DNA from 3 places in the Streptomyces sp. NPDC058674 genome. Region 1 is predicted to be linked to each of the others. Evidence: riboswitches for the same ligand, from Rfam matches in the RefSeq annotation. Region 1 holds a riboswitch; each other region holds the start of a gene.
The links. Region 1 has a riboswitch for thiamine pyrophosphate ahead of ACFWU6_RS06080 (thiamine ABC transporter substrate binding subunit). Riboswitches for the same ligand answer to the same signal wherever they lie in the genome.
Positions count from the first base shown of each region.

Region 2: another riboswitch for thiamine pyrophosphate. It lies ahead of thiO (glycine oxidase ThiO); the one in region 1 lies ahead of ACFWU6_RS06080 (thiamine ABC transporter substrate binding subunit).
Region 3: another riboswitch for thiamine pyrophosphate. It lies ahead of thiC (phosphomethylpyrimidine synthase ThiC); the one in region 1 lies ahead of ACFWU6_RS06080 (thiamine ABC transporter substrate binding subunit).

Region 1 covers NZ_JBHXSC010000007.1:72,921-80,197, reverse strand. The annotation lists gene ACFWU6_RS06100 (NAD(P)/FAD-dependent oxidoreductase) at 1-411, shown strand, start outside; gene ACFWU6_RS06095 (cytochrome P450) at 455-1,699, shown strand; gene ACFWU6_RS06090 (ABC transporter ATP-binding protein) at 1,795-2,817, opposite strand; gene ACFWU6_RS06085 (ABC transporter permease) at 2,817-4,433, opposite strand; gene ACFWU6_RS06080 (thiamine ABC transporter substrate binding subunit) at 4,529-5,626, opposite strand; TPP riboswitch at 5,712-5,820, opposite strand; gene rlmN (23S rRNA (adenine(2503)-C(2))-methyltransferase RlmN) at 5,879-6,991, opposite strand; gene ACFWU6_RS06070 (phosphatidate cytidylyltransferase) at 7,067-7,277, opposite strand, start outside.
Region 2 covers NZ_JBHXSC010000044.1:36,463-43,739, forward strand. The annotation lists gene ACFWU6_RS22135 (NAD(P)/FAD-dependent oxidoreductase) at 1-1,141, opposite strand, end outside; TPP riboswitch at 1,223-1,335, shown strand; gene thiO (glycine oxidase ThiO) at 1,333-2,511, shown strand; gene thiS (sulfur carrier protein ThiS) at 2,508-2,708, shown strand; gene ACFWU6_RS22150 (thiazole synthase) at 2,714-3,511, shown strand; gene pknB (Stk1 family PASTA domain-containing Ser/Thr kinase) at 3,724-5,646, shown strand; gene ACFWU6_RS22160 (deoxyribonuclease IV) at 5,653-6,549, shown strand; gene ACFWU6_RS22165 (sulfite oxidase-like oxidoreductase) at 6,627-7,259, opposite strand.
Region 3 covers NZ_JBHXSC010000018.1:81,618-88,894, reverse strand. The annotation lists gene ACFWU6_RS12540 (LacI family DNA-binding transcriptional regulator) at 1-21, shown strand, start outside; gene ACFWU6_RS12535 (metallophosphoesterase) at 238-1,395, shown strand; gene ACFWU6_RS12530 (hypothetical protein) at 1,544-2,353, shown strand; gene thiC (phosphomethylpyrimidine synthase ThiC) at 2,442-4,229, opposite strand; TPP riboswitch at 4,224-4,369, opposite strand; gene ACFWU6_RS12520 (YibE/F family protein) at 4,442-5,821, shown strand; gene ACFWU6_RS12515 (SsgA family sporulation/cell division regulator) at 5,857-6,306, opposite strand; gene ACFWU6_RS12510 (IclR family transcriptional regulator) at 6,403-7,173, opposite strand.

The DNA of each region.
Region 1 (7,277 bases):
CTCAGCGAGAGCGCGGACCGCCTGCCGCACCTGTGGGTGCCGGGATTCTGGTCGTCCCAGTTCGGCGTGAACATCAAGTCCGTCGGGGTGCCGCCGATGGGCACCGAGATCATGATCACCCAGGGGTCCCGCGAGGAGCGCCGCTTCGTCGGCGTCTACGGCTACCAGGACCGCGTGATCGCGGCGGTGACCTTCGACAACTGCCGCTGGCTGCCCTTCTACCAGGAGCAGATCGAGACGGGGGCGCCGTTCCCCGTGCCGTTCGAGACCATGGACCGCAGGTCGGACGGGCACAAGGCGGTGTCCGCGGACTTCCCGGACCCCTCGGTGCCCACGCACGGTCCCACCATCACCCTGAGCGGCTACTCGCCCGCCGACCGGAGGATGACGTTCGTCCCCGCGCACCACTGACCCCGGCGCGGCCCTCCCCCGAGGTCCGCGAGGAGGACCTGTCATGACCCAAGCCATCCTGCGGGAGATCATCGACTACGCGAACCGGGCGGATCCGTATCCGCTGTACCGGGAGCTCCGCAAGACGCCGGTGTCCCACGAAGGGGACGGCCCGTACGTCGTCAGCACCTACTACGAGATCCGCAGCCTCCTGCACGACCCCCGCATCAGCTCCGACTCCCGCAACCTGAGGCAGACGGGGGACGACCCGCTGGGCGGGGGCGCGGAGGAGGAGACGGCGCTGCCCCCGTCCTTCCTCAGGCTCGACCCGCCGGACCACGACCGGCTGCGGCGGATGACGAACCGGCCGTTCGGCCCGCCGCACTCCCCGCACAAGGTCCACGGCATGCGCACGGAGCTCGGCGGGATCGTCACCGGCCTGATCGACCGCATCGCCGCCGCCGACTCCTTCGACCGCGTCGACCTGGTCGACCAGTTCGCCTACCCGTTCCCGGTGTCGGTCATCTGCCGGCTCCTCGGGGTGCCGCCCGAGGACGAACCGCGCTTCCACGTCTGGGCGGAGGCCATCGCCGCCAGTCTGGACCCCGACCCGGACGCCGACCCGTCCGAACGCGGCAGGAGCTCGACCGACGCCCGGATGGAACTCGGCATGTACCTGGCCGGGTTGATCGAGGAGCGGCGCAAGAACCCGGGCGACGACATGCTGTCCCAACTGGCGACCGCGGACGGCCCGGACGGGTCCATGACCACGATGGAGGCGCTCAGCACCTCGGCGCTCCTGCTGATCGCGGGGCACGAGACGACGGTCAACCTCATCACCAACGGGATGCTGACCCTGCTGCGCCACCCGGACGTGCTGGCCCGGCTGCGCGAGGACCCCGGCCTGTCCGTCCCCGTCGTCGAGGAACTGCTGCGCTACGAGCCGCCGGTGCAGCTGATCCCGCACCGCACCACGCTCGCCGACATCGAGGTGGCGGGCGTCGCCATCCCCAAGGGCGCGTCCCTCTGGCTGATCCTGGCCTCCGGGAACCGCGACCCGAAGCGGTACGAGGACCCGGACCGCTTCGACCCGGACCGCGAGGACATCCAGCACCTCGGCCTCGGCAGCGGCATCCACAGCTGCTTCGGGGCCCCGCTGGCCCGGCAGGAGGCGCAACTGGCCCTCGGCGAGCTGGCCCGCCGCCTGGAGAATCCGCGCCTGCTGGAGGACCCGCCGCCGTACCGGCAGAACGCGGTCCTGCGCGGGCCGCGGCACCTGGCGATCGCCTGCGACGGCATCCGCGCGTAGGGAGCGGCCCGCGTCCGCCGCCCGCATCCGCCGCCTCGGCCCGCATCGCCCGCCTCGCCGGGCCCGGGCCGCCGGACCGCGGCCGCCGGACGCCTCTACGGCGCGGGCAGTACGACGACCTCGGACGCGGCGAAGGCCACCTTGACGCGGTCGCCCACGGCGGGGGCCCCGGCCAGGCCGCACTCCGCCTCCAGCACGGGCCCCGCCTCCGGGCGCAGCCGCAGGGCGACGTGGGTGCCGCGGAAGGTGCGCGACTCCACGATCCCCGCGAGCCCGTCCTGCGCCAGGAGCACCCCGGCCGGGCGGATCATGACCTGCCGCTCCCCCTGCGGCGAGCCCGCGGGCACCGCCACCCTGCCCCACGGGGTGGCGGCGGCACCGGCCGAGACCGTCGCCGGGACCACGTTCTCGAAGCCGAGGAAGCGCGCCACGAACTCCGACGCGGGCCGCTGCCAGACCTCCAGGGGCGTCCCCGCCTGCGCGATCCGCCCGTCCCGCATCACCACGACCCGGTCGGCCAGCGCGAAGGCCTCGCCCTGGTCGTGCGTGACGGCGAGCACCGTCGTGCCGAGCCGGGAGAACAGCCCCCGGAGCTCCACCACCAGCCGCTCCCGCAGCCCCCGGTCCAGCTGTCCCAGCGGCTCGTCCAGCATGAGCAGCCGCGGCGAGGGGGCCAGCGCCCGGGCCAGCGCGACCCGCTGCTGCTCACCGCCCGACAGGGAGGCCACCGCCCGGCCCTGCGCCCCCGGGAGCCCGACCAGCTCCAGCAGCTCCGCGACCCGGGGCCCGTACACCCCCCGGGAGGGGCCCCGCATCCGCAGGCCGAAGGCGACGTTCCCGCCGACGTCCCGGTGCGGGAAGAGCTGGTGGTCCTGGAACATCAGGCCCACCCCGCGCCGGTGCACAGGCACGTCCGCCTGGTCCGCGCCGCCGAGCAGCACCCGGCCGGCCGAGACCGGCTGGAGTCCGGCGACGACCCGCAGCAGGGTGGACTTGCCGCTTCCGCTCGGTCCCAGCACGCACACGGTCTCGTGCTCGGCGACCTCCAGGTCGACGCGGTCCACGACCGCGCGCTCACCGAAGCGGACCGACACCCCGTCCAGGTGCAGCAGTGCCATCAGAACTCTCCGGAGGTCTTGTCGGGGCGCAGCCGCTCCAGCGCCAGCAGAGACACCGCGCACACCAGCATCAGAATCGTGCTCAGGGCCATCGCCTGCCCGTAGTTCAGCTCGCCGGCCCGCCCCAGCAGCCGCGCCACGGCCACCGGCAGCGTCGGACGGTCCGGTCTGGCGATGAAGACGGTCGCGCCGAACTCGCCCAGCGACACCGCGAAGGCGAAGCCGGCCGCGATCAGCAGCGCCCGCCGCACCAGCGGCAGGTCCACCTCCCGCCAGGCCCGCAGCGGGGACGCGCCGAGGACGGCGGCGGCCTCGCGCAGCCGCCCGTCCACGGCCCGCAGCACCGGCAGCATGGTCCGGACGACGAACGGCACGCCCACCAGGGCCTGTGCCAGCGGCACCAGAATCCACGAGGTCCGCAGGTCCAGCGGCGGCCGGTCCAGGGTGATCAGGAAGCCGAAGCCCACCGTCACGGCGGACACCCCGAGCGGCAGCATCAGCAGCGCGTCGAAGCCGCGCACGAAGCTGCCGCCGCGCCGGGTCAGCGCCGCCGCCGCGAGCCCCCCGACGAACAGGGCGATGGCGGTGGCGGTCAGCGCGTACCGCAGGGAGTTCCAGATCGCCTCGACCGGCGGCACCAGGAAGGTCCCGCCGCCGGCGCCGGCGTCCTGGAGGGCCCGGTAGAAACCGAGGCCGTACCCGCCGGGGGCGTCGAAGGACCGCTCGACCAGCACCCCGAGCGGCAGGACGATCAGCAGGGCCACCGTCAGCAGCACCCCGCCCAGCAGGGACCGCTGGGCCCACCCGCGCGGCCGGTGCGCCGTGCCCCCGGGGTCGACGAGGCGCAGCGCGGTCTCCCGCCTGCGCACGGTCCGGGCGTGCACGGCGAGGATCAGGCCGACCGCGGCGAACTGCACCATCGTCAGCACGGCGGCGGTGGGCAGGTCCAGCAGCTGCGCGGTCTGCCGGTAGACCTCCACCTCCAGGGTGGAGTACGCGGGACCGCCGAGGATCTGCACGACGCCGAAGGAGGTGAAGGTGAACAGGAAGACCATCAGCGCGGCGGCGGCCACCGCCGGGCCCAGCGCGGGCAGCGTCACCCGGCGCCACGCGGCGAACCGTCCGGCGCCCAGCACCCGGGCGGCCTCCTCCTGGCGGGGATCGAGCTGCGCCCAGAGGCCGCCGACGGTCCGTACGACCACGGCGTAGTTGAAGAAGACGTGGGCCAGCAGGATGGCCCACACGGTGGTGTCGAGCCGGACGCCCCACAGCTCGTCCAGCAGTCCGCCGCGGCCGACCAGCGCGAGGAACGCGGTGCCGACGACGACGGTGGGGAGCACGAACGGCACGGTGACCACGGCCCGCAGCAGTTGCTTGCCGGGGAACGCGAAGCGCGCGAAGACGTACGCGCCGGGGAGCGCGACCAGCAGCGTGAGGACGGTCGAGGCGAGCGCCTGCCAGGTGGTGAACCACAGCACGCCGGCGATGTCCGGCCGGGCGAGCACCTCGGCGGCCCGGCCGAACTGCCAGCCCGCGTCCGTCGTGAGCCCGCGCCCGACGATCGCGCCGACGGGGTAGGCGAAGAACAGCCCGAAGAAGGCGAGGGGCACGGCCATCAGGCCGAGCCGCACGGCCATGGCCCGCCCGCCTCCACGGGGACCGGGACCCGGCGCGGCGCCCCCCGGCGCCGCCCCCGGGCCCACGGGAGTTCCTACTTCACGACGAGCGAGGACCATGCCTTGACCCACTGCTCACGGTTCTTCGCGATGGTCTCCGGAGCCACGGCCTCGGGCTTCTCGACCACCACGCCGTGCTTGGTGAACAGCTCCGGCAGGGCCGCGTCCTTCGTCACCGGGTTCACGAACATCTGGAGCGGCATGTCCTCCTGGAACTTCCTGCTGATCAGGAAGTCCAGGAGCGCCTTGCCGCCCGCCTCGTTCTTCGCGCCCTTCAGCAGGCCCGCGAACTCGACCTGGCGGAAGCACGTACCGGTGGAAACGCCCGTGGGGGCCTCGGCCGGCTGCGGCTCCCCGTACAGCACCTCGACGGGCGGGCTGGAGGCGTAGGAGACGACCAGCGGGCGGTCGCCCTTGGCCTTCCTGCCGCCCGCCGAGCCGGAGAACCGCTCGTTGTAGGCCTGCTCCCAGCCGTCGACGACCTCGACGCCGTTGGCCTTGAGCTTGCTCCAGTAGTCCTTCCAGCCGTCTTCGCCGTACTTGCCGACGGAGGCGAGCAGGAAGCCGAGGCCGGGCGAGGAGGTCGCGGCGTTCTCGGTGACCAGCAGGTCCTTGTACTCCGGCTTGATCAGGTCGTCCAGCGTCTGCGGCGGGGCGATCTTCTTGTCGGCGAAGTACTGCTTGTCGTAGTTGACGCAGATGTCGCCGGAGTCGACCGGTGTGACCCGGTGCTCCGCGTCCAGCCGGTACTCCGGCTTCACCTCGCCCAGGCCCTTGGCCTCGTACGGGGTGAAGATGCCGTTGTCGAGGGCGCGCGAGAGCAGGGTGTTGTCGACGCCGAAGAAGACGTCGCCGCGCGGGGAGCCCTTGGTGAGGATCTCCTGGTTCAGCGCCGCGCCCGCGTCTCCGGACTTCAGCTTCTTGACGGTGTAGCCGCTCTCCTGCTCGAACTCCTTGAGGACCGCGTCGGTCACGTTGAAGGAGTCGTGCGAGACGAGGGTGACGGTCTTGGACGCGGGGGCGTCGCCCGCGCCCGCGGACGAGTCCTCGGCGTCGCCGCCGCAGGCGCTGAGCGCGGTGACGCCCAGCGCGGCCGCGAGCGCGGCGCCCGCGATCTTCCTGGTGGTGCTCACTGGTCAATTCCTCCTGGGATGTCCAGGAGAAGACGCGGCCCTGCCCGGCGCTCCGTACGAGCGGACGCCGGGCAGGGCGCAACAGCTTGAGTGGTGACCGAACTTCCTACCCCGAATGACCGGGGCGAGGTTCAGAGGGTCTGCGGTGGCGGTTACCGCACTCTCAGCGCTGTGGCGCTCCCCTGTCGGAATATGAAATTGGTTCGGCCACAGGGTACCCCGTGGCCGAATGTGATCGATCAGAAACGGTCGTCAGCGCTCCGAGGCAGCGAGCTGGCCGCACGCGCCGTCGATCTCCTGACCGCGGGTGTCCCGTACGGTCACGGGCACGCCGTGCCGGGCGATGGCCTCCACGAAGGCCTTCTCGTCCTCGGGCCGCGAGGCGGTCCACTTCGAGCCCGGCGTCGGGTTCAGCGGGATCAGGTTGACGTGGACGCGCTTGCCCTTGAGCAGCTTGCCCAGCAGGTCGCCGCGCCAGGCCTGGTCGTTGATGTCGCGGATCAGGGCGTACTCGATGGAGATCCGGCGGCCGGACTTCTCGGCGTACTCCCAGGCCGCGCCGAGGACCTCGCGGACGTTCCAGCGGGTGTTCACGGGGACCAGGGTGTCGCGCAGCTCGTCGTCCGGCGCGTGCAGCGAGACGGCCAGGCGGCACTTGAAGCCCTCGTCGGCGAAGCGCAGCATCGCCGGGACCAGGCCCACGGTGGAGACGGTGATGCCGCGCTGCGACAGCCCGAGGCCGTCGGGCTCCGGGTCGGTGAGCCGGCGGATGGCGCCCACGACGCGGTTGTAGTTGGCCAGCGGTTCGCCCATGCCCATGAAGACGATGTTCGACAGGCGGGCGGGCCCGCCCGGGACCTCCCCGTCGCGCAGGGCGCGCATGCCGTCGACGATCTGGTGCACGATCTCGGCGGTGGACAGGTTGCGGTCCAGCCCCGCCTGGCCGGTGGCGCAGAACGGGCAGTTCATGCCGCAGCCGGCCTGGGAGGAGATGCACATGGTGACCCGGTCCGGGTAGCGCATCAGCACGGACTCGACGAGCGTGCCGTCGTGCAGCTTCCACAGGGTCTTGCGGGTCGTGTCGTCGTCGCACGAGATGTGCCGCAGGACGTTCATCAGGTTCGGCAGCAGCTCCTGCTGGAGCTTCTCGCGGGAGGCCGCGGGGATGTCCGTCCACTCCGCCGGGTCGTGCGCGTAGCGGGCGAAGTAGTGCTGCGAGAGCTGCTTGGCCCGGAACGGCTTCTCACCGATCGCGGCGACCGCCTCACGACGCTCGGCCGGGGTCATGTCGGCAAGGTGCCGGGGCGGCTTCTTGACTCCGCGAGGGGCGACGAAGGTGAGCTCTCCCGGGACGGGGCGGGCCATGGCAGGTACTCCTCGTAAGACGAAAGGCGCGCCGCAGAAGCAGCGCGCCCTTCAAGGGTAACCGCCCGGACGGTATCAGCCCGTGCCGACGAAGGCCGCCAGCAGCAGCCAGACCACGGGAGCGGTCGGCAGCAGGGAGTCCAGCCGGTCCATGATGCCGCCGTGGCCCGGCAGCAGGGTGCCCATGTCCTTGATGCCCAGGTCCCGCTTGATCATCGACTCGCCCAGGTCGCCCAGGGTGGCGCTGACCGCGACCGCGAGGCCCAGTACCAGGCCCTGCCACCAG
Region 2 (7,277 bases), on a different contig from region 1:
TGCGGCCCTGCGCCAGGTCACGGGGGCGGCCCACGGCGAGGATCGCCACCAGGGCGCCGTCGCGCAGCCAGCACACCGACCAGGCCGGGGCGGCCGGGTCGCCCCGCCACAGGAGGGTGTCGGCGCCGCCGTGGTGGCCGGCGTACTGCACGAAGCGCCCGAACTGCTCGGACCAGAAGTACGGGACCGGGTCGTAGGCCCGGGCGGGCCCGCCGGCCAGGACGTTCACCGCGACCGCGCGCGGGCCCTGGAGGGCGTTGTCCCAGTGGTGGACGAGCAGCCGCGTGCCGTAGCGGGCCGAGGGGAAGGATGCGCAGTCGCCGACCGCGTAGACCCCGGGCAGCGAGGTCCGCAGGTAGGCGTCGGCGGTGACCGAGCCGTCGGGGCCCAGCTCCACTCCGCTGCCGGCCAGCCAGCCGGTGGCCGGGCGGGCGCCGATGCCGACCACCACCGCGCCGGCCGGCAGGGTGCGGCCGTCCGCCAGGAGGACGCGGCCCTCCTCGATCCCCGCGACCTTGGCTCCGGTGAGCAGCCGGGCGCCGGCCTCCTCGTACCAGCGCGCCATCGGCTCGGTGACCTCGGCGGGCAGGGCTCCGGCCAGGACCCGGTCCGCGGCCTCGACGACGACCACCTCGCAGCCCGCCTCGCGGGCGGCGGTGGCGAACTCCGCACCGATCCAGCCGGCCCCGACGACCACCGCCCGGTCGGCCGCCGCCAGGACCGGCCGCAGCCGCGCCGCGTCGTCGACGGTGCGCAGCAGGTGCACGCCCGGGACCCCGGCGGTGGCGGGCAGCGTCAACGGCAGCGCGCCGGTCGCCAGGACGAGGGTCCCGTACGGCACCGGGCCCGCCCCGGTGTCCAGCTCCCGGTCGGCGGCCCGCAGCCCGGTGACCTCCGTCCCGAGCCGGAGCCCGATGCCGAGCCCTTCGAAGTCCACGTCGAAGGCGGAGTCCTCGGCCTTGCCGAGCAGGACCGCCTTGGACAGCGGGGGGCGGTCGTAGGGCTGGTGCGGCTCGGCCCCCAGCAGGGTCACGGGGCCGGTGAAGCCCTGCTCGCGCAGGGCGACCGCGGTCTGCACGCCGGCCATTCCGGCGCCCACGATCACGACGCCGCGCTGTGTCTGTTCCGTCTGCTCGCTCACGCGGCCAGCCTAATGACCTGATGGACCATCAGGAACAGGCGCCGCCTTACCGGTCGTCCGGACCGGGGTTAGTCTGGCCACCGTACCTATCGCGGGAGTCCGGGCGCACCGGGCTGAGAGGGAGGCTGGACGGCCTCCGACCGTACGAACCTGATCCGGGTCATGCCGGCGAAGGGAGGGGCTGGACGCCCATGCACTCATCTCGAACGTCTCCCCGGGGAGCCGACGTCCTCGTCATCGGGGGCGGGATCATCGGACTCGTCACCGCCTGGCGGGCGGCCCTTCGGGGCCTGTGCACCGTGCTCGCCGACCCGGCGCCCGGCGGCGGCGCCGCGCAGGTCGCGGCCGGCATGCTCGCCCCCGTCACCGAGCTGCACTACGGCGAGGAGCCCCTGCTGGGGCTCGGACTCGCCTCCGCGGCCCGCTACCCGCAGTTCGCGGCCGAGCTCGCCGGGGCCGCCGGCGGCCTGGACATCGGCTACCGGGCCTGCGGCACGCTCGCCGTGGCCCTCGACTCCGACGACCGGCTCCACCTGCGGGAACTGCACGCCCTCCAGCGGCGCTGCGGGCTGGAGTCCGAGTGGCTCACCGGTCGCGAGTGCCGCCGCCTGGAGCCGATGCTGGCCCCCGGCGTACGCGGCGGCCTGCGGGTGGACGGCGACCACCAGGTCGATCCGCGCCGGCTCGCGGCCGCCCTGCTGGCCGCCTGCGAGGGGGCCGGAGTCGAGATCCGCCGGACGGCCGCACGGCAGCTGCTGGTCGCCGCCGACCGCGCGACGGGCGCCCTGCTCGACGACGGCACGGAACTGCGCGCCGACCAGACAGTGCTGGCGGCGGGCTCGCTGAGCGGCCGGCTGGCGGGCGTACCGCCGGAGGCCGTGGCGCCCGTGCGGCCGGTGAAGGGGCAGGTGCTGCGGCTCGCGGTGCCGGCGGCGTACGGGGCGTTCCTGTCCCGGACCGTACGGGCGGTGGTCCGCGGCAGCCACGTCTACCTGGTGCCGCGCGAGAACGGCGAGCTCGTCATCGGCGCGACCAGCGAGGAACTGGGCTGGGACACCACGGTCACCGCGGGCGGGGTCTACGAACTGCTGCGCGACGCCCACGAGCTGGTGCCCGGGATCACCGAACTGCCGCTCACCGAGACCCGGGCGGGACTGCGGCCCGGCTCGCCGGACAACGCGCCGCTGCTCGGGCCGACCGAACTGCCCGGCCTGCACCTGGCCACCGGGCACTACCGCAACGGGGTCCTGCTGACCCCCCTCACGGGCGAGGTCATGGCGGAGCTGCTGGCGACCGGCGAACTGCCGCCGATCGCGCTCCCCTTCACCCCCCGCCGGTTCTCCGCCGCACGTCAGGAGTCGTACGCATGACCATCTCCGTCAACGGCGAGCCGCGCGAGGTCGCGGACGGCACCACCCTCGACGCGGTGGTGGCCACCCTGACCGCCGCCTCCTCCGGGGTGGCCGCGGCGCTCAACGAGACCGTGGTCCCGCGCGGGCAGTGGACCGCCACGTCCGTGGGCGACGGCGACCGCGTCGAGGTCCTCACCGCGGTCCAGGGGGGCTGAGCGCGATGGCGGACGACGACCTGTTCACCCTGGGCGGCCGGACCTTCTCCTCCCGCCTGGTGATGGGCACGGGCGGCGCCCCGAGCCCGGACGTGCTGGAGCGCGCGCTGCTCGCCTCCGGAACCGAGCTGACGACGGTGGCCATGCGCCGCCTGGACCCGACGGTGCAGGGGTCCGTCCTGTCGGTGCTGGCGAAGCTGGGCATCGCGGTCCTGCCGAACACGGCGGGCTGCTTCACGGCGGGCGAGGCCGTGCTGACGGCCAGGCTGGCCCGGGAGGCGCTCGGCACGGACTGGATCAAGCTGGAGGTCGTGGCGGACGAGCGGACCCTGCTGCCCGACGGGGTCGAGCTGCTGGACGCGGCCGAGATCCTCGTGGACGAGGGCTTCACGGTCCTGCCGTACACCAACGACGATCCGGTGCTGGCCCGGAAGCTGGAGGACGCGGGCTGCGCGGCGATCATGCCGCTGGGCTCCCCGATCGGCTCCGGGATGGGCATCCGCAATCCGCACAACTTCGAGTTGATCACCCAGCGGGCCGGGGTCCCCGTGATCCTGGACGCGGGGGCCGGCACGGCGTCCGACGTGGCGTTGGCGATGGAGCTGGGCTGCGCGGCGGTGATGCTGGCGTCGGCCGTGACGCGGGCACAGGAGCCGGTGCTGATGGCCGCCGCGATGCGGGACGCCGTGTCGGCGGGGCGCCTGGCCTTCCGCGCGGGGCGCATCCCGCAGCGGCGCTTCGCCCTGGCCTCCTCCCCCGCGGAGGGCCGCGCCGCCCTGGACCCGGAACGCCCGGCCTTCTGACGCCGGGGCGCGGGGTCCGGGGCGGGACGATCCGGGGCCGGCGCCGGGTCCTTCGCGGCCGGGCGCCGGGCCTTCGGGGCGGGGCACCCCGGCCCTCGGGGGGCGGCGCGGGTCCCCGCCGCGGCGGCGGGGCACAGTCGGCTCCGTCACAGCTGGGCTGCAAGGCGACCCGCCCGACGCGGTGCAAACGCCGCCGCTCGTAGAATCGGCGCGTGGATACGACCCTGGATGACCCCGTCGTCGGGCGCGTGCTCGACGGCCGCTACCGCATCGACGCCCGCATCGCGGCCGGCGGCATGGCCACGGTCTACCGGGCCGTCGACACCCGCCTGGACCGCGTCCTCGCGCTGAAGGTGATGCATCCGGCGCTCGCCGCCGACACGGCCTTCGTCGACCGGTTCATCCGGGAGGCGAAGTCCGTCGCCCGCCTCGCCCACCCGAACGTGGTGGCCGTCTTCGACCAGGGCGCGGACGGACCGTACGTCTTCCTTGCCATGGAGTACGTCTCCGGCTGCACCCTGCGCGACGTGCTCCGCGAGCGCGGCGCGCTCCAGCCGCGGGCCGCCCTCGACATCCTGGAACCGGTGCTGGCCGCGCTCGGGGCCGCCCACCGGGCCGGTTTCGTGCACCGCGACATGAAGCCGGAGAACGTCCTGATCGGCGACGACGGCCGGGTCAAGGTCGCCGACTTCGGGCTGGTCCGCAGCGTCGACTCCGTCACCCACACCACCGGCACCCTCCTCGGCACCGTCTCCTACCTGGCTCCCGAGCAGATCGAGAACGGCGTCGCCGACACCCGCGTGGACGTCTACGCCTGCGGTGTCGTCCTCTACGAGATGCTCACCGGTTCCAAGCCCCACACCGGCGGCAGCGCCGCCCAGGTGCTCTACCAGCACCTTCACGAGGACGTCCCGCCGCCCTCCGCGGCCGTCCCCGGGCTCCCGGTGGGCCTCGACGAGCTCGTGGCGCAGGCCACCGCCCGCAGCCCCGGACTGCGCCCCGACGACGCGGCCTCGCTGCTCGGCCTGGCCCTGGAGGTCCGCGCCCGGCTCAGCGGCCCCGAGCTGGACGCGATGCCCCCGCAGGCGCACGCCGCGGAGCGCTCGGCCGCCGAGGACCGCACGGGCGTGATCGCCCGCCCGCCGCTCGCGCAGCCGCCCGTGGACCGGACCTCGCGCCTGGAGTCCCCGGCGCTGCCGCCCCCGCCCCCGCCCGCGCACCGGTCCGGCCGGCCGCAGCGCAGGGGGCCGCGGCGCGGCACGCTGCTCGTCGTCGCCGGGGTGCTGCTCGCCCTCGGCCTCGGCACCGGCGTCTGGTACATCAACGCGGGCCAGTTCACCAAGGTGCCCAACGTCCTCGGCAAGTCCGAGGAGCAGGCCAGGGCCCAGCTGTCCGCCTCAGGGCTCGGCATCAAGCGGATCGAGCGGAAGTTCAGCGACGCCTTCGACCGCGGAACGGTCATGAACAGCGACCCGGCAGGCGGCAGGCGCATCCGCGGCAACGGCTCGGTGACGCTCACCGTCTCCCGCGGCCCCCAGGTCGTGGCGGTGCCGAACCTCAGGGGGCGGCCGCTGGAGCAGGCCCGGTCCGAGCTGGCGAACGCAGGGCTGGCCCCCGGTGTCGTCTCCCTCGCCTTCAGCCAGGACGTGGCCCAGGGCTCGGTGATCGCCTCCGATCCGGCGGGCGGTGAGAAGCGGGCCCCCGACACCGCGGTCGCGCTGGTGGTCAGCAAGGGCCGCCCGGTGCCGGTGCCGAGCGTGGCCGGGCTCCCCTTCGAGCAGGCGCGGGCGTCGTTGCAGGAGCTCGGACTGAAGGTCGCGACCGCCGCCGAGCAGGTCAACTCCCCCTCCGCGGCCGGTACGGTCGCCAACCAGTCCGTCGGCGCCGGCACCCAGGCCGCGGCCGGGGACACCGTCACGCTGACCCTCTCCAAGGGCCCCCGCCAGCTCCCGGTCCCGAACGTGACCGGGCAGGACGTGGACGCGGCCCGCAGGGCGCTGGAGGGCGCGGGCTTCAAGGTGAGGGTGGAGCGGCCGTTCTTCTCCTTCAGCAACACCGTGGACGCCCAGTCGGTGGCTCCCGGGCAGAACGCCCCCGAGGGCAGCACCGTCGTGATCAGGACCAAGGGACTGTAGGGGTACGTGGAGCACGAGGAGCAGGTGGACGGTGCGCGGCAGGCCCCGCGCAACCCGGTGGGCGGGCACGTCCCGGTCGCCGGCGGCCTGGCCAGGGTGGGGATGGCGTACGCCCGGGAGATGGGCGCCGAGGCCGTCCAGGTCTTCGTCGCCAACCCGCGCGGCTGGGCCACGCCGGCCGGCAGCCCGGCGCAGGACGAGCTGTTCCGCGCCGAGTGCGCGGCCGGCTCGGTCCCCGCGTACGTGCACGCGCCGTACCTGATCAACTTCGGCTCGCACACCGAGGCGACGGTGGAGAGGTCCGTGGAGTCCCTGCGGCACTCGCTGCGGCGCGGCCGGGAGATCGGCGCGCTCGGGGTGGTCGTGCACACCGGCTCGGCCACCGGGGGCCGCCCGCGCGAGGCCGCGTACGCGCAGATCAGGGAGCACCTGCTGCCGCTGCTGGACGAGCTCACGCACGAGGACGACCCCTTCCTGCTGCTGGAGTCCACGGCGGGGCAGGGGTCCTCGCTGTGCTCGACGGCCGAGGAGTTCGGCCCGTACTTCGAGGCGCTCGACCACCACCCGATGCTGGGGATATGCCTGGACACCTGCCACGTCTTCGCGGCCGGGCACGACCTGGCGGAGCCGGGCGGGACGAAGCTGCTGCTGGACCTGCTGGTGGACACGGTCGGCGAGGGCCGGCTGAAGCTGGTCCACGCGAACGACTCGAAGGAGGGGGTCGGCGCCCACCGGGACCGGCACGCCAACATCGGCCGGGGCCACATCGGCCGGGACGCCTTCGCCGAGCTGTTCACGCACCCGGCGACGGCCGGCGTGCCCCTGATCACCGAGACGCCCGGCGGCAGGGAGGGGCACGCGGCCGACGTGGCCCTGCTGAAGGAGCTGCGCGGCGGGCGCTGAGCCCACCCGGGAACACCCCCGGGGGGTACGACTGCCGGTTCCGGTGTACCGGCAGAACCACGGAGTGGCGGTGCCGGCTACAGCTCGGGGCCGTCCCCCGGCTCCTCCTGGTACGAATAGCGCTGCTCGCGCCAGGGGTCGCCGATGTTGTGGTAGCCGCGCTCCTCCCAGAAGCCCCGGCGGTCGGCGGTCATGTACTCGATGCCGCGGACCCACTTGGGGCCCTTCCACGCGTAGAGGTGCGGGACCACCAGCCGCAGCGGGAAACCGTGCTCGGCGGTGAGGAGTTCACCGCCCTGGTGGGTGGCGAAGACGGTCCGCTCGGAGGCGAAGTCGGCGAGCCGCAGGTTGGAGCTGAAGCCGTACTCGGCCCACACCATCACGTGCGTGGCCTGCGGCGCCGGGGGCGCCAGACCGAGGACGGTCCGCGCGAGCACACCGCCCCATTCGGCTCCCGGCATGCTGAACTTGGTGACGCAGTGCAGGTCCGCCACGACCGATTCGAACGGCAGGGCCGCGAACTCCTCGTGGTTCCAGCAGTGCTTGTCGCCGTCGGCCGTCGCGCCGAATACGCGGAACTCCCAGCGGTCCGGCTTGAACTTGGGTACGGGCCCGTAGTGGGTGACCGGCCAGCCCCGCTGCAACCGCTGCCCCGGTGGAAGCTCCGACTGCTCTGCTCCCGGAGATTCCCGGCTTTCCGGCTGACCCATGAGTCCATGGTGACAGAC
Region 3 (7,277 bases), on a different contig from region 1:
CGCTCGCCGGCGCAGGACTGACAGCCACACCACTCCACCGACGCGACCACAGACCCCTCCGAATATTTCAGCACCACCGATTTCGGGAGAAAAGGGCAGGAAGGATCGGCTCCGCAAAGGATTCACCACCCCTGGTGCGTCACAGAGCGCGAGCCGCATTCCTATGATGGGCGCACGACATCACGGACCCTCCTCTCCGGAGGTCAGAAGGGTCCGCAGGTGTACGGCAGCGCGACGGTGGTGGAGGGGTCGATGACTCAGGGGGCCGGTCAGGGACCCGCAATGCGGACGGACACGCTGCGGGACTTCCGGGTTCCGGTCGTCGAGCCCGTTCCGTACCCCGCGTCCCAGGGGTTCGCGGGCGAAGCACCCGTGTACGGCGAGTACCCGGCGTACTACGGCGGGAGTGCGGTGCCCGTGCGCACGATGAGCACGGAATCCGAGGACGAGGACCCCGAGGGCTACACCCCCACACAGCGGGACCTGCCCGTCATCGGGCGCGGCGCGATCGGCGGGCCGGGCGACACCGTCCAGGTCCAGTACGTCCCGCAGGAAACCGCCCCCGGGGGCCCCGGGCCGCTCTACGTGGTCGGCGACGTGCACGGCTACCTGGACGAGCTCGTCACCGAACTCCACGCCCAGGGCCTGATCGACACGGAGTGCCGCTGGTCCGCCGGCAATGCCCGGCTCTGGTTCCTCGGCGACTTCACCGACCGCGGCCCCGACGGCATCGGAGTCATCGACCTGGTCATGCGGCTCTCCGCGGAGGCCGCCGCCGCCGGCGGCTACTGCAAGGCCCTCATGGGCAATCACGAGCTGCTGCTCATCGGTGCCAAGCGGTTCGGCGACACGCCCGTCGCCTCCGGCGCCGGCACCGCCACCTTCCAGGCCGCCTGGCTCCTGAACGGCGGCCAGCGCACCGACATGGAGCGGCTCCAGGACGTCCACCTGCAGTGGATGTCGCGCCTGGACGCCGCCGTGCTGGAGGAGGACCACCTGCTGCTGCATTCGGACACCACCGCCTACCTGGACTACGGCGACTCCGTCGAGGACGTCAACGACACCATCCACGAGCTGCTCAACCGCAACGACGCCGACGTCACCTGGGACCTCTTCCGCAAGTTCACCAAGCGGTTCGCCTTCCGCGACGAGGACACCGGCCCCCAGGCCGTGCGCGAACTCCTGGGCACCTACGGCGGCAGTCGCGTCGTGCACGGCCACAGCCCCATCCCCTACCTGCTCGGCGAAGTGGGCACGGAGGACGGCGACGCGGCCCACGGACCCGAGGCGGTGGACGGCCCGCACGTGTACGCGGAAGGGCTCGCCATCGCCATGGACGGCGGGGTGACGATGGCCGGCAAACTGCTGGTCGTACAACTTCCTTTGAACGACTGACGCTTCTCCCAGCGGGGTATTTCCGGAAAGCCCCTGTCAACCGGTGGCGTGGGCGCTCTACCATCGCTCTATCCGTAGCGGGCTCTCCTCCGTTTGTGCCGGCGCCCGGGTCTACGCGGGCATACCGGCTTCTACGGAGCATCGGGGGATGCACATGACCAGCGCTCCGCACCTGCTGACCGAAGACCGGCCGGAGTTCGATCGGCTCCTCGACGAGGCGCTGCGCACCGCGCCCGACCGGCCGGAGCTCGCCGCCCTCGGCGAGCGGCTGAACGCCGAACAGCTGCGCACCATGGCCATGGGGGCCAGTGCGCTGCTCACGGGCGCGGCCGCGGCCGAGTACGACCACTACGTGAAGGTCCGTGGGGAGCGGCGCGACGAACTGCTGTCCACGCCGGGCTCGGCCGCCGAGGAGAACGACGGACAGGGTGACGGCGCCGGAGCCGGGGCCGTGGTCGCGGTCCTCGCCCCGGTACTGGCGGGCACCGCCATGCTGATCTTCCTGCTGGTGGGCTACAGCCTGAAGATGATCGAGCCGGAACCGGCCTTCGCCGAGACCATGCTGACGGCCGGCTGGCTCTTCGGCGCGCTCACCGTGGCGGGCCTGCTGTGCGCCGTGGTCGGACTGCTGGTGACGGCCGTACGCAACAGCGCCACCGAGGTGGTGGCCGACGAGACCGAGGCCGTACCCGACGAGGTCGCCCGGGCCCGTGAGGCGTGGCGCAACGCCCTGCTGGAACGCGGCATCATGCCGTTCCTGCGGGACGCCCTGGCGGACCCGAGTGCCGGGCCGGGCTTCCGGTCCCCGCGCGGACGCGGCGGCCGGATTCCCAGCCTCGGCTACACCGCACCCGACTTCACCAGCCCGGGGACCCCGTCGGAGGGCCCCCGGCCCGGCTACGCGTCCCCGGACTTCACCAGCCCGGACTTCGGCGGCCCGGAGCACGGCTCGGACTGACCCGCCCGCCTGCGCCCCGCGCCGTTCCCCGTACCGGCTGTTTCACGTGAAACATCGCGCGCAGGGGGCGGGCCGCCCCGCGGACACGTCAGTCGGCGAGCGGCAGGTACACGCGGTTGCCCGCGGCCGCGAACTCGGCGGACTTCTCCGCCATGCCCGCCTGGATCTCCTCCGCCTTGAGGTCCCCTCCGTGCTCGCGGCGGATGTCGTGCGAGATCTTCATCGAGCAGAACTTCGGACCGCACATGGAGCAGAAGTGCGCGGTCTTGGCCGGCTCGGCGGGGAGGGTCTCGTCGTGGAACTCACGCGCCGTGTCCGGGTCGAGGGCCAGGTTGAACTGGTCCTCCCACCGGAACTCGAAGCGGGCGTCCGACAGGGCGTCGTCCCACTCCTGGGCTCCGGGGTGCCCCTTGGCCAGGTCCGCCGCGTGCGCGGCGATCTTGTACGTGATGACGCCGGTCTTCACGTCGTCGCGGTTGGGCAGGCCCAGGTGCTCCTTGGGCGTGACGTAGCAGAGCATCGCGGTGCCCCACCAGGCGATCATCGCGGCGCCGATGCCCGAGGTGATGTGGTCGTAGGCCGGGGCCACGTCCGTGGTCAGCGGGCCGAGCGTGTAGAACGGCGCCTCCTCGCAGATCTCCTGCTGGAGGTCGATGTTCTCCTTGATCTTGTGCATCGGGACGTGGCCCGGGCCCTCGATCATCGTCTGGACGTTGTGCCGCTTGGCAATGGTGTTCAGCTCGCCCAGCGTCTTCAGCTCGGCGAACTGGGCCGCGTCGTTGGCGTCCGCGATGGAGCCCGGCCGCAGGCCGTCACCCAGTGAGTACGTCACGTCGTACGTCGCCAGAATGTCGCAGAGCTCCTCGAAGTTCGTGTAGAGGAAGTTCTCCTTGTGGTGCGCCAGGCACCACGCGGCCATGATCGATCCGCCGCGGGAGACGATTCCCGTCTTGCGGCGGGCGGTCAGCGGCACGTACGGCAGCAGGACGCCGGCATGGACGGTCATGTAGTCGACGCCCTGCTCGGCCTGCTCGATGACCGTGTCCTTGTAGATCTCCCAGGTCAGGTCCTCGGCGCGGCCGTCGACCTTCTCCAGGGCCTGGTAGAGCGGCACGGTGCCGATCGGGACGGGGGAGTTGCGCAGCACCCACTCGCGCGTCGTGTGGATGTTGCGGCCCGTCGAGAGGTCCATGACCGTGTCGGCGCCCCACTTGGTCGCCCAGGTCATCTTGTCGACCTCCTCCTCGATGGAGGAGGTGACGGCGGAGTTGCCGATGTTGGCGTTGACCTTCACCAGGAACCGCTTGCCGATGATCATCGGCTCGATCTCCGGGTGGTTCACATTGGCCGGCAGCACGGCGCGACCTGCGGCGATCTCCTCGCGGACCACCTCGGGGGAGACGTTCTCGCGGATCGCGACGTACTCCATCTCCGGGGTGATCTCGCCCCGGCGGGCATATGCGAGCTGCGTGACGGCGGCGCCGCCGCGGCCGCGGCGGGGCTGGCGGGGACGGCCCGGGAAGACCGCGTCGAGGTTCTTCAGCCCCCCGCGCGGCAAGGTGTGCTTGATGCCGTCGTCCTCGGGGCGCGCGGGGCGTCCCGCGTACTCCTCGGTGTCCCCGCGTCCGATGATCCAGTTCTCGCGCAGCGGCGCGAGCCCCCGGCGGACGTCCGTCTCGATTCCGGGGTCGGTGTACGGACCGGACGTGTCGTACAGCGTCACGTCCTTGCCGTTGGTGAGGTGGACCTGGCGAACCGGCACCCGGAGGTCGGGGCGGGAGCCCGCCACATACCCCTTGTGCCAGCCTGGCTGGCGCTCGGTCCGGCCGTCGGCGTCCTGGCTGACGGCAGGCGTGCGTGCGTCCTGAATGGTCATGAGACCTGATCTCCCTACGCCGGCATTACCCGGTAACAGGTTCGGCGGTCGACGCAGCCTCTTCCCGTGCGCACGGATCGTGCGCGTACGGTGATCAGCGTCCTCTCAGCCCGGTGCTCCGAGCTCCCGCGTTGTGCAAAGGTGCCCCCACGCTAGCGTCATCCAGGGCGTGCTGAACAGTGGGCCCCCTCATCTCTTGCGATGATCTGCCAGTGACGTCCTCGCCGCAGCCCCCCACCGATTCCACCGACGACCACGGCCACGCCGGCCACGCCCACCCGGGCCACGGGCCTTCCTCAGGCCATTCCCACAGCCACGGCCACGGCCCCGCGGCCCCCGTCTCCAAGCACCTGCGCAAGGTCATCGCCGCTGTGCTGATCCCCTTCGCCACCGCCGTCCTCGTCGGACTGGTGGTGCTCTGGCCCGGCGGCGCGCCGTCCCACGAGCGCACGGGGGTCGGCTTCGACCGCCAGACCCAGCAGGGCGTGGTCGTCTCGCTGGCGCTCGTCGACTGCAAGTCCGTGAACGCCTCGCAGGTGCCGCCCACGGGCGACACCTCGACCCCCGAGGGCCGGGAGGCGCAGTCCGCGCAGACGGACGAGTGCAAGAAGGCCACCGTCGAGGTCGGCACCGGCCCGGACAAGGGGCGGACCTTCGTGGAGATCGTCCAACCGGGCGCGCCGCGGCAGTTGGAGGACGGACAGGAGGTGGTGGTCGCCTACGCGCCCGATGCCCCGCGCGACCTCCAGTACTCGGTGATCGACGTGAACCGCAAGTTCCCGATGGCCCTGCTGGCCGGCATCTTCGCCCTGGCCGTGGTCCTCGTCGGGCGGATGCGCGGGCTCTTCGCGCTGATCGCACTCGTCATCAGCTTCGGCGTGCTGACCCTCTTCATCCTCCCCGCCATCCTCCAGGGATCGAATCCGCTGGTCGTCGCCGTCGTCGGGGCGAGTGCGATCATGCTCATCGGGCTCTACATGTGCCACGGCCTGACCGCGCGCACCTCGGTCGCCGTCCTCGGGACCCTGGTCTCCCTGCTGCTGATCGGCCTGCTGGGTTCGCTGTTCATCGACTGGGCCTTCCTCAGCGGCAACACCGATGACAACACCGGACTGATCCACGGGCTGTACCCCGACATCGACATGAGTGGTCTGCTGCTCGCAGGCGTGATCATCGGCTCGCTGGGCGTGCTGGACGACGTCACGGTCACCCAGACGTCCGCCGTCTGGGAACTCCGCCAGGCCGATCCGTCGATGGGATCCCGCGCCCTCTACCGCGCAGCCATCCGGATCGGCCGGGACCACATCGCATCGGTGGTCAACACCCTGGTACTGGCGTACGCGGGCGCCGCACTGCCCCTCCTGCTGCTGTTCTCGATCGCGAACAGCAGCATGGGATCGGTGGCCAACAGCGAGCTGGTGGCGGCAGAGATCGTGCGCACGCTCGTGGGATCGATCGGGCTCGTGGCCTCGGTCCCGGTGACGACGGCGCTCGCGGCACTGGTCGTCTCGGCCGACCGGCCGGGCCCGCCGGCCGCGGGGGCGGCCGCCGGGCCGGCCCGCAGCGGCCGTGGTCGGCGGCGCAAGCGCTGAATCCGGCCCGGAGGAGCGGGGCGGGCCGGCGCCGCTCAGCCGGTGTTCGGCTCGTTCTGCCGCGATTCGGCGAGGATCTTGCCGAGCGCCTCGTCGAGGTGCTCCTCGAAGTCGCCCAGGCTCCGCTCCTGACCGAGCGGAACGAGCCGGTCGGTGCGGTCCAGGAAGGCGACGAGCGGCGCCGCGCTGGCACGGAACAGAGCTCTGTCGCCGCCGACCTGGAGGCGGATGTGGACGTCGGACAGCTCTTCGGGGTCGGTGGGAGCGATGTGCACATCGCCGTCGCCGCACGCCTTGTTGATGCCGTCGAGGAGCAGTTCCCGTCCGAACGCCCACGTCACGGGCGCGTCTCCGGGAAGGTGGAAGGTAAGTCGCACTGCGTAGGGATCCCGAGCGTCGTACCGGAGTTCAACCGGGATACGGAACGAGAGCTCCTCGGAAACGAGGAAGCTCATCATGACCTCTGCCTGTACCGACTCGCGCATTGACTACCCCGCTGTAGTGGAAGTGGCCAGGAATGGTCCCCCAGGGCCTCTTGACAAGAGTGGTGGAAGCGCTAGCAGATCACAAGGAGTGAGTTTTCAGATACTGATAGAGAACATGAGGGTGCTCAACCGCGCGCCTACTTCTCTCCGCAGTTGCTCAACTGCGGACAGCAACCGACCCTCTTCGCTCAGGGGGAGGGAAATGGCCACGGTTGCAGGCGTCTCTCCGGCTGGGATCGGAATGGCCGCACACACCGTTCCCAGCGCATACTCCTGACGCTCAGTCACCGCCTGCAGCCGCTCCGGCGCCCCGAAGCGCTGCTCCAGCGAGCGCAGGTCCCGCACGGTGTAGGGGGTGATGGGGCCGACCGGATGGCGGTCGTAGTGGTCCTTGCGCGTCTTCTCGTCCAACTGGCCGAGCAGGCACTGCCCGACGGCGTGCGCGTGAGCGGTCTCGCGGAAGTCGGCCCATTCCTCGCAGGCCTGGCTGTCCGGGGTGTCCGAGACGCCGACGACCTCGATCTCACCCTCGCGGTAGACCGCGAAGTAGACGGGCGCCCCGACCGCGTCGCGAAAGTGCGCGAGGGAGTCGAGGATCATGCTGCGACGTTTCTGCTGGAGTCCGCCGCCGGCCAGCCGGACAGCCGCGTCGCCGAGTACGAAGACCCCGCTCTCGCGGCGCAGATAGCCCTCGTGCGTCAGGGTGCGCAGCAGGTGGTACGCCGTGGGCAGCGGGAGTCCGGCCTCGCGCGCCAGCTGTTTCGCCGGGGCTCCCCCGCTGTGCGATCCCACGGCTTCGAGCAGTCTCAGCGCCCGCTGCACCGAAGCGATGAGAGTCGGCACACCGGCGTTGTGAACCGCAGACAATGCTCACCCCCAGGCGTGGCGGCGGGCCTTCGGGGAAGCCCGCCCTGCGGGGGCCGCCCCCGCGTATGCCGTGGCTCCTGGGGTCGTGCTCGGTTGCTGCTCGA